2 linked regions of the Methylotuvimicrobium sp. KM2 genome follow. The protein of the gene in region 2 interacts with the protein of the main gene of each other region in a pairwise test. Links are inferred from orthologs where the notes say so. Each region holds a gene or a part of one and is shown on either strand. Other genes may lie near its edges.

What was found.
Region 1: the proteins of leuS (region 2) and WJM45_RS11590 interact in binary tests that used the Escherichia coli proteins (3 or more experiments, as listed by UniProt). The link is inferred for Methylotuvimicrobium sp. KM2 from one-to-one orthologs.

What each region holds. Positions count from the first base shown.
Region 1 is NZ_CP150634.1:2,751,504-2,756,333, reverse strand. The notes cover bases 6-2,976. They hold WJM45_RS11590 (helix-hairpin-helix domain-containing protein), read right to left. Parts: upstream 2,481-2,976; coding sequence 531-2,480; downstream 6-530. Other genes in these bases: gpmI (2,3-bisphosphoglycerate-independent phosphoglycerate mutase), read left to right, coding at 6-25. In the rest of the region: more of gpmI, read left to right, coding at 1-5; WJM45_RS11585 (two-component system response regulator), read left to right, coding at 2,992-4,092; WJM45_RS11580 (PAS domain-containing protein), read left to right, coding at 4,097-4,830. UniProt on the Escherichia coli protein: DNA ligase that catalyzes the formation of phosphodiester linkages between 5'-phosphoryl and 3'-hydroxyl groups in double-stranded DNA using NAD as a coenzyme and as the energy source for the reaction.
Region 2 is NZ_CP150634.1:4,154,885-4,161,535, forward strand. The notes cover bases 1,755-4,799. They hold leuS (leucine--tRNA ligase), read left to right. Parts: upstream 1,755-2,074; coding sequence 2,075-4,525; downstream 4,526-4,799. Other genes in these bases: WJM45_RS17515 (zinc ribbon-containing protein), read right to left, coding at 1,755-1,992; lptE (LPS assembly lipoprotein LptE), read left to right, coding at 4,539-4,799. In the rest of the region: WJM45_RS17505 (HD-GYP domain-containing protein), read left to right, coding at 1-396; WJM45_RS17510 (ParA family protein), read right to left, coding at 668-1,447; more of WJM45_RS17515, read right to left, coding at 1,507-1,754; more of lptE, read left to right, coding at 4,800-5,030; holA (DNA polymerase III subunit delta), read left to right, coding at 5,260-6,285; WJM45_RS17535 (HAMP domain-containing sensor histidine kinase), read right to left, coding at 6,266-6,651.

The DNA of each region.
Region 1 (4,830 bases), 1.4 Mb from region 2 along the record:
TCCAAGCCTTGTGAAAGTCGGTTGAGGAATGGGTATGAAATAACTGAGTTATGATTCCCTCACCTCACGCTAGGTGAGGGAAAGCCGCTGACGTTTGAAGTTCATGATGTATTTCGGGAGATTACCTAAGAAATAAGCACGAAATAACTTAGACTTTTGATTCCCTCATCCAATTCTCTCTCAATGAATAATAAGATGAGTGCGTCGTTCCCGTGCAGAGCATCACTGCCATTAAGTTAAGCCTTTTCTGGTTCCCACGGTCTTCCGTGGGAATCCGTACCTTGGCTGTCGAAACCAGATCGGTATGCGTTCCCACGCTCCGCGTGGTAATGCATCCCGAGTCGCTCTGCGGCTCGGGGACGCTAGAGCGTCCCCGTCCAGGTTCCCACGCAGAGCATGGGAACCATTTGTAGAAGTTATTTCATGCTCGTTCCTAAGTTTTCTTTCTAACCTCTTAGATGAACGAAGACGCTATTACTTCATGATCTTCATGGTGAAATGTTTTTTTTAGGCATATGGCCTCAGGCATTCTATCGACCGACCAAATCCAGATATTCGGTTTCGCTCAGTATGCGGACGCCGTGTTTTTCTGCGGCGTTTAATTTGGTTGCGCCTACCTTTTCCCCGATGACCAAGTAGTCGGTTTTCCCGCTGACCGCGCTGCCCACTTTCGCGCCCATCGCTTTGGCTTCGCGAATCATATCCTCGCGCGAGCCTTGCTGCATCGTGCCGGTGAATACCAACGATTTGCCTGCTATGGCGCTTTGTTCCTCAGGCATTTCTTGGGTTTTGGTTTCGTTCAATGCAAAACCTAAACGATATAAGCGGTTGAACAACGGTTCGATTTTTTTCAAACCTTTTAAGACGATATCGGCGGTTTTTTCGGCGAAGCCTTCGAGCGAGACGATCTCTGCTTCGCTCAACGAAAATATTTCCGGTAAACGGTAGTGCGCGAGCAGTTTTTCGCAGTTGCCAAGCCCCATTCGGAATACGCCGAACGCGGCTAAAAATCGCCAATCCTCGATCGGTTCGGACAAACTGCGCTGCAATTGATCGACTAAATTTTGCGACTGTTTCGGGCCGAAACCCATCGCTTCGAAATCCGATGCGTTGAGTCGGTAGATTTTATCGATCGTTCGGATATCGTTATCGTAAAGTTTGGCGATCGTCGCCGGGCCGAAACCGTCGTTATTGCCGAGTACCCGAAAAAAGTGTTCTATCGAATGACTGACTTGGGCTGGGCAATCGAAATTGTTCGTGCAGTACAAAAAGTCGCCGTCCCAAACCAACTCGCTGCCGCAACTAGGGCATTGTTCCGGAAGATCCGGTTCGACCGGTGTGATGACTTCCTCGATTTTCGGAATGACCTCGCCGCTTCGGGCGAGCTTGATCACCGCGCCGGGACCGATGCCTTTGTCGACGACCATTTTATAATGGTGAGCGGTCGCTCGTTGCAACAGTGCGCCGCTCAAGCGGATCGGTTCGACTTCAACGACCGGTGTGATGCGGCCTGAGCGCGAGGTTTGCGGCACGACTTGGAGGATCTTGACTTCGGCGGTCGCGACATTCTCTTTGTAGGCGATTTGCCAACGATGATGATGGCGGGTGGCGCCCATATGTGCTTTGATTTTTTCGTCGGTGATTTCGAGTATTACGCCGTCGACGTCATAATCTACCGCATGCCAAATTTGTTTTACGATCTCATCGAAGCGCTCGACAAGTTCCATCCAACTGCCTTGCCAAGCAGGCAGTTTCGCAAAAGGAAAAAAAACCGCAGCCCGATCTTTGATGGCCTGTTCGGCATGTTGCTCCAGTTCTTTTTCCTTGATGACGCTGGCTTGAAAATTACGCGTGTTATCGAAAAACTCGGACAAATAGCGTTGGAAATAGGTTTTATTGACGACGATTTCGCCGGCGCCCAGTCCGCGTGAGCCATTATCCGCGACTTGTAAGCCGCGCTCGAAGACGCGTGTGATGTCGGTGCCTTTTCTGCCGTCGCCGCGCGTGTAAAGCCGTTCGCCGTCGTCATAGGCCGCATAACCGTCCAGCTTCGGCGTTACCTTGAAAACGACCGAATCGAAGTCGATGTTTAACTCGTCCGCCGATTTTTTGATGCGCTTGGCCCAATTTTCGATTTCGCTCTGGCTATAAGCCTTGTCGGTCGATAGCATTCTGACCGGTAATTCAACTGTTTTACCGGCAAAAGCCGCTTCCGGTTCGACGCGCGTTACGAAAGGGTGGTTCGGATGACGGCGCTTCAGTTCGGCGATAAAAGTAAAGTCGTACTCGGCGTCGCTAATCAGGGCATCGCCGCCTCGATACAAGGCATTGGCTATCTCGATGAATTCGACGAGTTCCTTGTCGTCTAGTTTCGCTTCGTCGGTCGCGCGCGAGGCAATTGCTATGAGTTTTTCCTCGCTCAGTTGTTTTAATTGAACATTTGAGCGTTCGAGAATGTCTTTTTGATTATCGTTTAGCATCTGCGGAATGATTTGATAATTTTTATGCGGATAAGGGAGAAATTATAACCGATACCGCAATATGGCGCCTGTATCGCTTTTTAGCGTTATGCGGAAGGCGCCGGTTTTAAGCACCTTGCCTATCGGAACACAAAATATTTCCATAATCGTGGTGCGTCACTTGTGTTTGTATGTTAGATTTGGTGATAATGTCGTACCCCTTCAATTCTCGTATGCTCTGCGTCAATGCCATTAAGTTAAGGTCTTTGGAGTTTTACTCCCCTCTTTGAAAAAGAGTGGCTGGGGGGGATTTTTCCTCGTTCCCATCGCTCCAGCGTGGGAACGCATACCAATCTGGTTTCGACAGCCAAGGTACGGATTCCCACGGAGGACCGTGGGAACCAGAAAAGGCTTAACTTAATGGCAGTGATGCTCTGCGTGGGAACGATAAGAGGGTAGATAGCTACAAAATTTCAGGTGCTTGGAAGTTTCTAGCGCTCTACTTTATTTCCATTCATCAATGAGCCTGTCAATGCCGGAAAACTCTAACGCAAAAATACTGATCGTCGACGACTCGCCGGAAAATTTGTGCGTTCTTAGCGATCTGCTGCAAACTCAATTTCAAGTACGCGTTGCCACGTCCGGAGAAAAGGCTTTGCGTATTGCCGGCACCGCGCCGCATCCCGATTTAATTTTGCTCGATGTAATGATGCCTGGCATGGACGGGTATCAAGTATTCGAGCATTTACGCGCCGATTCGGCCACGCAAGATATTCCGATTATTTTCGTCACTGCGATGGACAGTGACGAAGCTCAGCTCCAAGGTTTGGACTCCGGTGCGGTCGATTATATTACAAAGCCGATTTCACCGCCGATCGTCATGGCCCGGGTCCGAATTCAATTAGAACTTAAACAAGCGCGCGATCGCTTGTCGCATCAAAATTCCTGGTTGGAGGCCGAGATTGCTCGGCGTATGGCTGAGAACGAGTTGATACAAGAAGTCAGTATCAGGGCTCTTGCTCATCTGGCCGAAGCGCGCGATCCTGAAACCGGCAATCATATTCTGCGCACCCAAGGTTATGTGCAGGAGTTGGCCATGGCTTTACGGGAGCTTCCCGGATTTTGCGATGTGCTGACCGATAAATTTATCAAGCTATTGAGCCGTTCGGCGCCGTTGCACGATCTCGGCAAGGTCGGCATTCCCGACGCCATCTTGCTTAAGCCGGGGCCCTTGACGCCCGAGGAATGGGCCGTGATGAAGACGCATGCCCGTATCGGTAGCGAAGCCATAGAAATGGCCGAACAAGAAGCTGCGGGACAAGTCGAGTTTTTGTCGCTGGCCAAGGAAATAGCCCATTGGCATCATGAAAAATGGGACGGTTCCGGCTATCCGGATGGCTTGTCCGGCGAAAGCATACCGATTTCTGCGCGCATCATGGCGCTGGCCGATGTCTTCGATGCTCTGATTTCTCCGCGTGTTTATAAGGCGCCGATGAGTTACGGTGAAGCCAGGGACATTATTGCTTCGTGGCGAGGCAGTCATTTCGACCCTGTCATGGTCGACGTATTTTTGAAGCATTTCGATGTCTTTTGCGAAATAGCCGACCGATATAGCGATTTGGTAATGGCATAACAAAATGTCTCGTCGATATCCTCGGGCCGAAATCATCCGTGTTGTATTGACATATGCGCTATGCGCCGCATTGTGGATATTTTTTTCCGATAGGTGGTTGTCATGGTTAATCGATGAGCCGAATAATATAGCCTTTATTAGCACCATTAAAGGTTGGTTCTTCGTTATCGTGACATCGTTGTTGCTGTTTCGATTAATGCAGCACCTGATGAACCGGGAAGAAATTGCAGAAAATACCGAGAAAAACCGTTTCGGCGCCGGCTTGCATTGGATGCTATTGATGGTCGCCGTTCTCCTATTCGTATTTGCCTATAGCCAATATCGATCTTGGGGGCATCAACAAATGCCGTCGTCGCCAATACGATCGACAGCGAAGCAAGATTCAGCTTGGTTGGGGCTTGCCGGTTTAATGTCGATATTTACGGTTGGAGCGGGATTCTATCTATTACGCCAACGGCAACGTTTAGCCGAGTCTCAAGCAATACAAGAGGCTCAAGCTGAGCGGTTGAGGGCGCTCGGCTTGTTAGGCGCAATTGCCGATAGTTCGAACGATGCGATTTTTGCAAAGGATTTGGAAGGTCGTTATACGCTTTTTAATCCGGCTTCGGAGCGTTTTACCGGGAAAAAGGCCGTCGATGTTCTGGGGCTTGACGATACGGTGCTTTTTTCACCCGAACAGGCCAAAATGCTTATCGCGAACGATCGGGCCGTATTGGAGGAAGGCCGTACCATCACTTA
Region 2 (6,651 bases):
ACCAGCGATAGGGTTTATCAAAACGGCCGCGCGCATCTCGAAGCCATCAGTTTATTGACCAAAAATTCCGGCTCGCATCTCGACTCCTCGCTGACGATTAAATTCATCGAATGCCTGGGTATTTATCCGCCTGGAAGTGTTGTCGAATTGAACACTGGAGAAGTCGGGATTGTCGTCGAGGTAAACCCGAAAGCCAAGATCCGCCCGAAAATCATCTTGTTATTGGATGAAAATAAAAAACCGCGCCAAGAACGCTTGGTCGATCTCTCGAAGTTGGATTTGGATGCTAGCGGTCATACTTATAGCATACGAAAGATTGAACGCCCCGACACATATAATGTCGATGTGATCCAATATTACCAAAAGGGAATACTGAATGCGGCAATCGACGCTTGATCTTGATGCCGGGGCGATGGCCGGGCCTTCATGAGCGGTACTGTGAAAGTTCGTAGATTTTGGCTCTTTATCTAATTTTTCGATATTCAACACAATGCCGGTTACGGAGAGGGGGCGGTTGCTCGGCCGACAGGCGTCGGCGGCAGGACAGCCGCCGTCGAGCCTACACGGACGTATTCACGGCGCCCTGTCGGGCGAGTGACCGCGCCCTCCCCACCCGAGAACTTTCATTTTTGCCGGGGCGATGGCCGGGCTTTCATGAACGTTAAGATCAAGCTTTGCCGGTAATTTCGATATGCAGCGCCCGGAACTCATCGGTCAGTTTATGATAAGGGGCATAATAAACCAAAGGTTTCGATTCGCTGTGCGATTCCCTAATTTTTACCGACGGTGAAATTTTTGCGTCGAGCACCGGATGGCCTTCGGTAATCAGATCCTCGACCAATTGCCGAGGCAGATTGGCTTGTTTTTGGTATTGGTTGACAACAATGCCTTCGATTTCAAGCGCTTGATTATGGTCGACCTTGACTTCCGCCAAGGCTTGCATCAACGTATATAAAGCCTCGCGGGAAAATGCATCGCAGTCGAATGGTATCAAGCACCTATGCGCCGCAATCAATGCCGACTGACTGTAAAAATTCAAGATCGGCGGAGTATCCATGTAAACCGCATCGAATCCTTCCAGCTTTTCCAGGGCTTCTTTCAATTTGAAAATCTTGTACCGGGATTCCAGCCTGGCTTGTAAAGGCTCAAGTTCAGGATGAGAAGGAATCACAAAAAGATTAGGAAAAGGCGTTTCATGAATCACGTCCTCAAGTCCCGGATTATTACTGCCGAACAATCCGAGACCTAAACAATCCTTGAAAAACTTGGCAATGGTTTTATCCGAATTAGCGACTTTTCCCCCCAGTAGATACTGAGTCGCATTGCCTTGCATATCCAAATCCACGACTAGCGTTTTTTTGCCTTCGACCGCACTGATTGCCGCCAAATTGCAAGAAATGGTGGACTTGCCGACTCCGCCTTTCTGGTTGAAAATGACCCTGCGCATGCTATGCTCCATAAAATCAAATAGTTAAAGTCGGCATTATAAGGTTTGACAGGATAATATCAACACCGAACGAAAGTATCGGCTCCGCAGGCCGGACATTTCGGAATCTCGCTGATCGTTTTAAACGAAATTTCCTTATTGCATTGATCGCAAACAAAGGTGCCGGGACTGGCGATTTCACCGCTATGATAGGTATTGACTTCGGCAATGGCCCTGAATTTGGCTAATTCGACGCTAGTTTTATCGGCCAAACTCATAAATTCCTCCAGCGCGAAATTTTCGAGTAAATCGATATCGAATTTCAGCCATTCGGATAAATCGTCATCATCCTCACTTTCATTACGCGAATGCGCCGCATGCACGACATCGCGCTTGACGTAGTCGGATACTTTATTAATTTCTTCCTGCGTCAAACCACCGAGTTCGCTGGTCTTTTCCTTAGCTTGTTCGAGCGCATGAGCCAAAGAATGTATACCGTCGTCCATCACCTCATAAAGGTGTTCCATCAAATTGTTATAGGCTTTAATTAATTTATTGTCACTCATACGATGAACTCCTTAAAATGAGGCTTTAGATTTAAACAAGTGTACTGTATTCTAATATATTTGACCGGAAAAGATGAGAAGGATGGAAGAAAGTTATAAGCCGTTAGAAATCGAGCAAGCGATTCAACAATCCTGGGAAGACACCAACGCCTTTGCTGCCCATGAAGATTCGAATCGCGAAAAATATTACTGCCTATCGATGTTCCCCTACCCCAGCGGCAAACTGCATATGGGCCATGTTCGGAATTATACGATAGGCGATGTGATCAGTCGATTTCAGCGCATGCAAGGCAAGAACGTCCTACAACCGATGGGCTGGGATGCTTTCGGTTTGCCGGCCGAAAATGCCGCGATGCAGCACGGCGTTCACCCGGCCGACTGGACCTATGAAAACATCGAATACATGCGCGACCAGTTGAAACGTCTCGGTTTCGGTTACGACTGGAACCGAGAACTGGCGACTTGCGATCCCGATTATTACCGCTGGGAGCAATGGTTTTTCTTGAAGCTATTCGAAAAAGGCTTGGTTTACAAAAAAACCGCACCGGTCAATTGGTGTCCGAACGACCTGACCGTGCTCGCCAACGAACAGGTTATCGACGGCTGCTGCTGGCGTTGCGACACACCGGTCGAGCGCAAAGAAATTTCGCAGTGGTTCTTAAAAATCACCGCCTATGCCGATGAATTGTTAGAGGCCCTAGAAAGCCTGGACGGCTGGCCGGAACAGGTCAGAACGATGCAATCCAACTGGATCGGTCGCTCCGAAGGCGTCGAAATGGATTTTGCGGTCCCCGGCGAAAACGAAGCGCTCAGAATCTATACGACCCGCCCCGATACGTTAATGGGTGTGACTTACTTGGCCGTTGCCGCCGAACATCCCTTGGCTCTTAAAGCCGCCGAAAACAATGCCGAAATCGCGCGCTTTGTCGAGGAGTGCAAAATCATGGAAACCTCTGAAGCGGCGATGGAAACCATGGAGAAAAAAGGCATCGATTCCGGCATCAAGGCCGTGCATCCGATCAGCGGCGAACAAGTGCCGGTATGGATCGCGAATTTCGTGTTGATGGGTTACGGTACCGGCGCGGTCATGGCGGTGCCTGCGCACGACCAACGCGATTTCGAATTCGCGCATAAATACGGCATTGCTATCAAGCAGGTCATTCATTCGCTCGACGATTCCGACGACAGCTGCGCCGAACAAGCCTTTACCGACAAAGGGATACTGCGCAATTCGAGTGAATTCAACGACTTGACCTCCGAGCAAGCTTTCATCGCGATCGCCGAAAAACTCGAAAAAGAAAACCGCGGCACGCGCAAGACCAATTTCAGACTACGCGACTGGGGCGTTTCGAGACAACGCTATTGGGGCGCGCCGGTTCCGATTATCTATTGCGACGACTGCGGCACGGTACCAGTCCCTGAAGACCAACTGCCGGTAACATTGCCGCGCGACGTCGTGCTCGACGGTTCGCAATCGCCATTGGTCGCGCATCCAACCTTTTCGCATGTCGATTGCCCGAAATGCGGCAAACCGGCCCGGCGCGAAACCGACACCTTCGATACCTTCATGGAATCGTCATGGTATTTCGCGCGTTTCGCGAGTCCCAAAGCGGACTCAATGGTCGACGAAGCCGCGAAATACTGGCTGCCGGTCGATCAATACATCGGCGGGATCGAACACGCGATACTACATCTCCTGTACGCCCGTTTTTTTACCAAATTGATGCGCGACGAGGGCATGCCGGCCCCTGACGAGCCGTTCAAGAACTTGCTGACGCAAGGCATGGTGCTGAAAGACGGCAGCAAGATGTCGAAATCGAAAGGCAACACGGTCGACCCGCAGGCCTTGATCGATCAATACGGCGCCGACACGGTGCGCTTGTTCATCATGTTTGCATCGCCGCCCGAACAATCGCTGGAATGGTCCGACAGCGGCGTCGAAGGCGCGTTCCGTTTTCTGCGCCGGCTTTGGAAACAAGTCCATCAGCATGTTCAAAACGATCTACCGACGCCTGGACTCGACCGCAATGCAATGACCGACGATGAAAAAAACCTTCGCCGGCAACTGCATCAAACCATCGAAAAAGTCACCGACGACCTGGGCAGGCGGCATACCTTCAATACCGCGATCGCGGCGAACATGGAACTTTTAAACGCCATTGCAAAATTTACCGCCGACTCGAACAACGCCAAGGCTATACGGCAAGAAGCGCTCAGCGCGATCGTACTGATGCTGTCGCCTATCGTTCCACATATCTGTCAGCGGCTTTGGGAACATTTGGGACAAAGCGGCAGTCTTCTGGATACCAAATGGCCCAAAGCCGATTCGAGCGCGATGCGGCTCGACACGCTCGACATTGTCGTTCAGGTCAATGGTAAGCTGCGCAGCAAAATTTCAGTGGCCGCCGACGCTTCGAAGGAGCAAATCGAAGCCATTGCTCTCGGCGATGATAATGTCAAACGCTTTATCGAAGATAAACCAGTCAAAAAAGTCATTGTCGTACCGAATAAATTAGTCAATATCGTCGTATGAAACGAGGTCGCGCATGAGATTGAAAATAGCCCTGCTAATTTTACTGACATTGGCGTTAGGCGCCTGCGGATACCGACTACAAGGAACCGTCGACCTCCCCGACGATATCAACAAGGTTTATCTGCAGGGAGCTTCGGGCAGTCTGCGCGACCACTTTACTCGGACATTGAGATCATCTCCCGTGCGGATCGTCGATTCGATCGGCCAAGCCGAGTTGGTGATCAATACGTTGAATGAAAAACTGGATAGGCGCGTTTTGTCGCTAAGCTCCATCGGCAAAGCAAACGAGTTCGAATTAAATTACAAATTGGAATACGAACTTTTGGATAATCAAGGCGCCGTTCTGGCTCGCAATCAATCGGTCGAAATTATCCGGGAATATTACAACGACCAGGAAGCGGTCATTGCTCAAGCCAACGAGGAACAAGTAATTATTAACGAAATGTACAAACAAGCGGTACGATCAATTCTCGACCGCACACGAACCCAACTTCACAAATATTAAGGAATATGCACAAAATAACTTCCATAAGCATTAAGCTTTGTGGCGGTTTAGTGACTCGCTTGACAGGACGCCGTGAATACGTCCTTAAAGACGGCTATCTGAACGCCAGGGATGGCGTGAATGCAGATTTTGCAGGAGCAAAATCTGCATTCACGCCAACACCTGTCAACCGAGCCACCAAGCCCCCTTCCAAAATTTGTCGAAATTATTTCATGCTCGTCCCTAAGCCTTGCGTTTAAAAGCGGAACAACTCGAAGCGGCGCTGAACAAAAATTTGGCGCCGGTCTATTTGATTGCAGGCGACGAACCGTTGCAATTGGGCGAAGCCGCCGATGCCGTCCGGCGCGCCGCGAGAAAAGCCGGATTCGAAAATCGCGAAGTATTGACCGTCGACGCTCATTTTGAATGGGCTTCGCTCGGCGAATCCGCCGATTCATTCAGTATTTTTGCCGATAAAAAAATCATCGATTTACGGCTACCCTCCGGCAAGCCCGGCGCGGAAGGCTCAAAGGCATTGACCGAATATTGCTCACGCCTGCCCGAGGACACATTGCTGCTCATCACATCCGGCAAGCTCGACAGCGCTTCGTTAAAATCAAAATGGGCTCAAGCCTTGGATAAGGCCGGCGTCATCATCCAAATATGGCCGCCTTCAGGGCAAGATCTCATCAACTGGCTGCAAAAACGAATGGCGACTAAGGGATTATCCGGCGATCGAGAGGGGTTGCGCCTATTGGCCGGTCGGGTCGAGGGCAATTTGCTGGCTGCCGCACAGGAAATCGAAAAGCTTTTTGTGCTGTACGGCCCCAAACAACTAAGCCGACACGATATCGAGTCGGCCGTCGCGGATAGCTCGCGTTACGATGTCTTTAATCTTTGCGATGTGATGCTGGCCGGAAAAACCGGACGCATACTGAAAATGTTGCAAGGCTTGAAGTCGGAAGGTACTGCGGAACCGGTTGTGTTATGGGCATTGACCCGGGACATCCGTTTGCTGATATCGGTCAAAACCGCCCGATATGAAGGCTTTTCTAAAGATCAGGCGCTCAGAAACGCTCGAGTCTGGGAAAACCGGAAAGGACTGGTTCTCGGCGCCGAACAACGCCTTAAATTAGCGCAATTGAATAAAGCCCTGCTGATGAGTACGGAAGCGGACCGGCGAATCAAAGGGGCTTCCAAGGGCAATGCTTGGGATACACTAACTCAAATCTGCCTACTGATCGGAGGCGCCGAAGTCATGGCAGAAACAATCTAAACCGAGCCCCCTCAAAACGACTATCGTTATCGATTCGCACGATACCGTTTTTCGTTCCATTGCCATGCAACTCGGCAATCGTTGTCGCGAAAAACAATCCAAGGCCGGTATTACCCGGTCCATTCACAACCGGATGCGATAAATCCGCTATCAATTCCGCTGGATAACCCTCGCCGTCGTCCTCGACCTGGAAACAAACCGAATCGCCGGATTGATAAGCCGATAACACAATGGTTTTGCGGCAATAACGCTGGGCGTTATTAATGATCGAAATCAGTACGGTATTAATTAATCCGCTATCGCAATAACAATACAGGTCGTCGGCACATTCGACGATCAAGCCTATCCCGCCCAAAGCCAGCACGC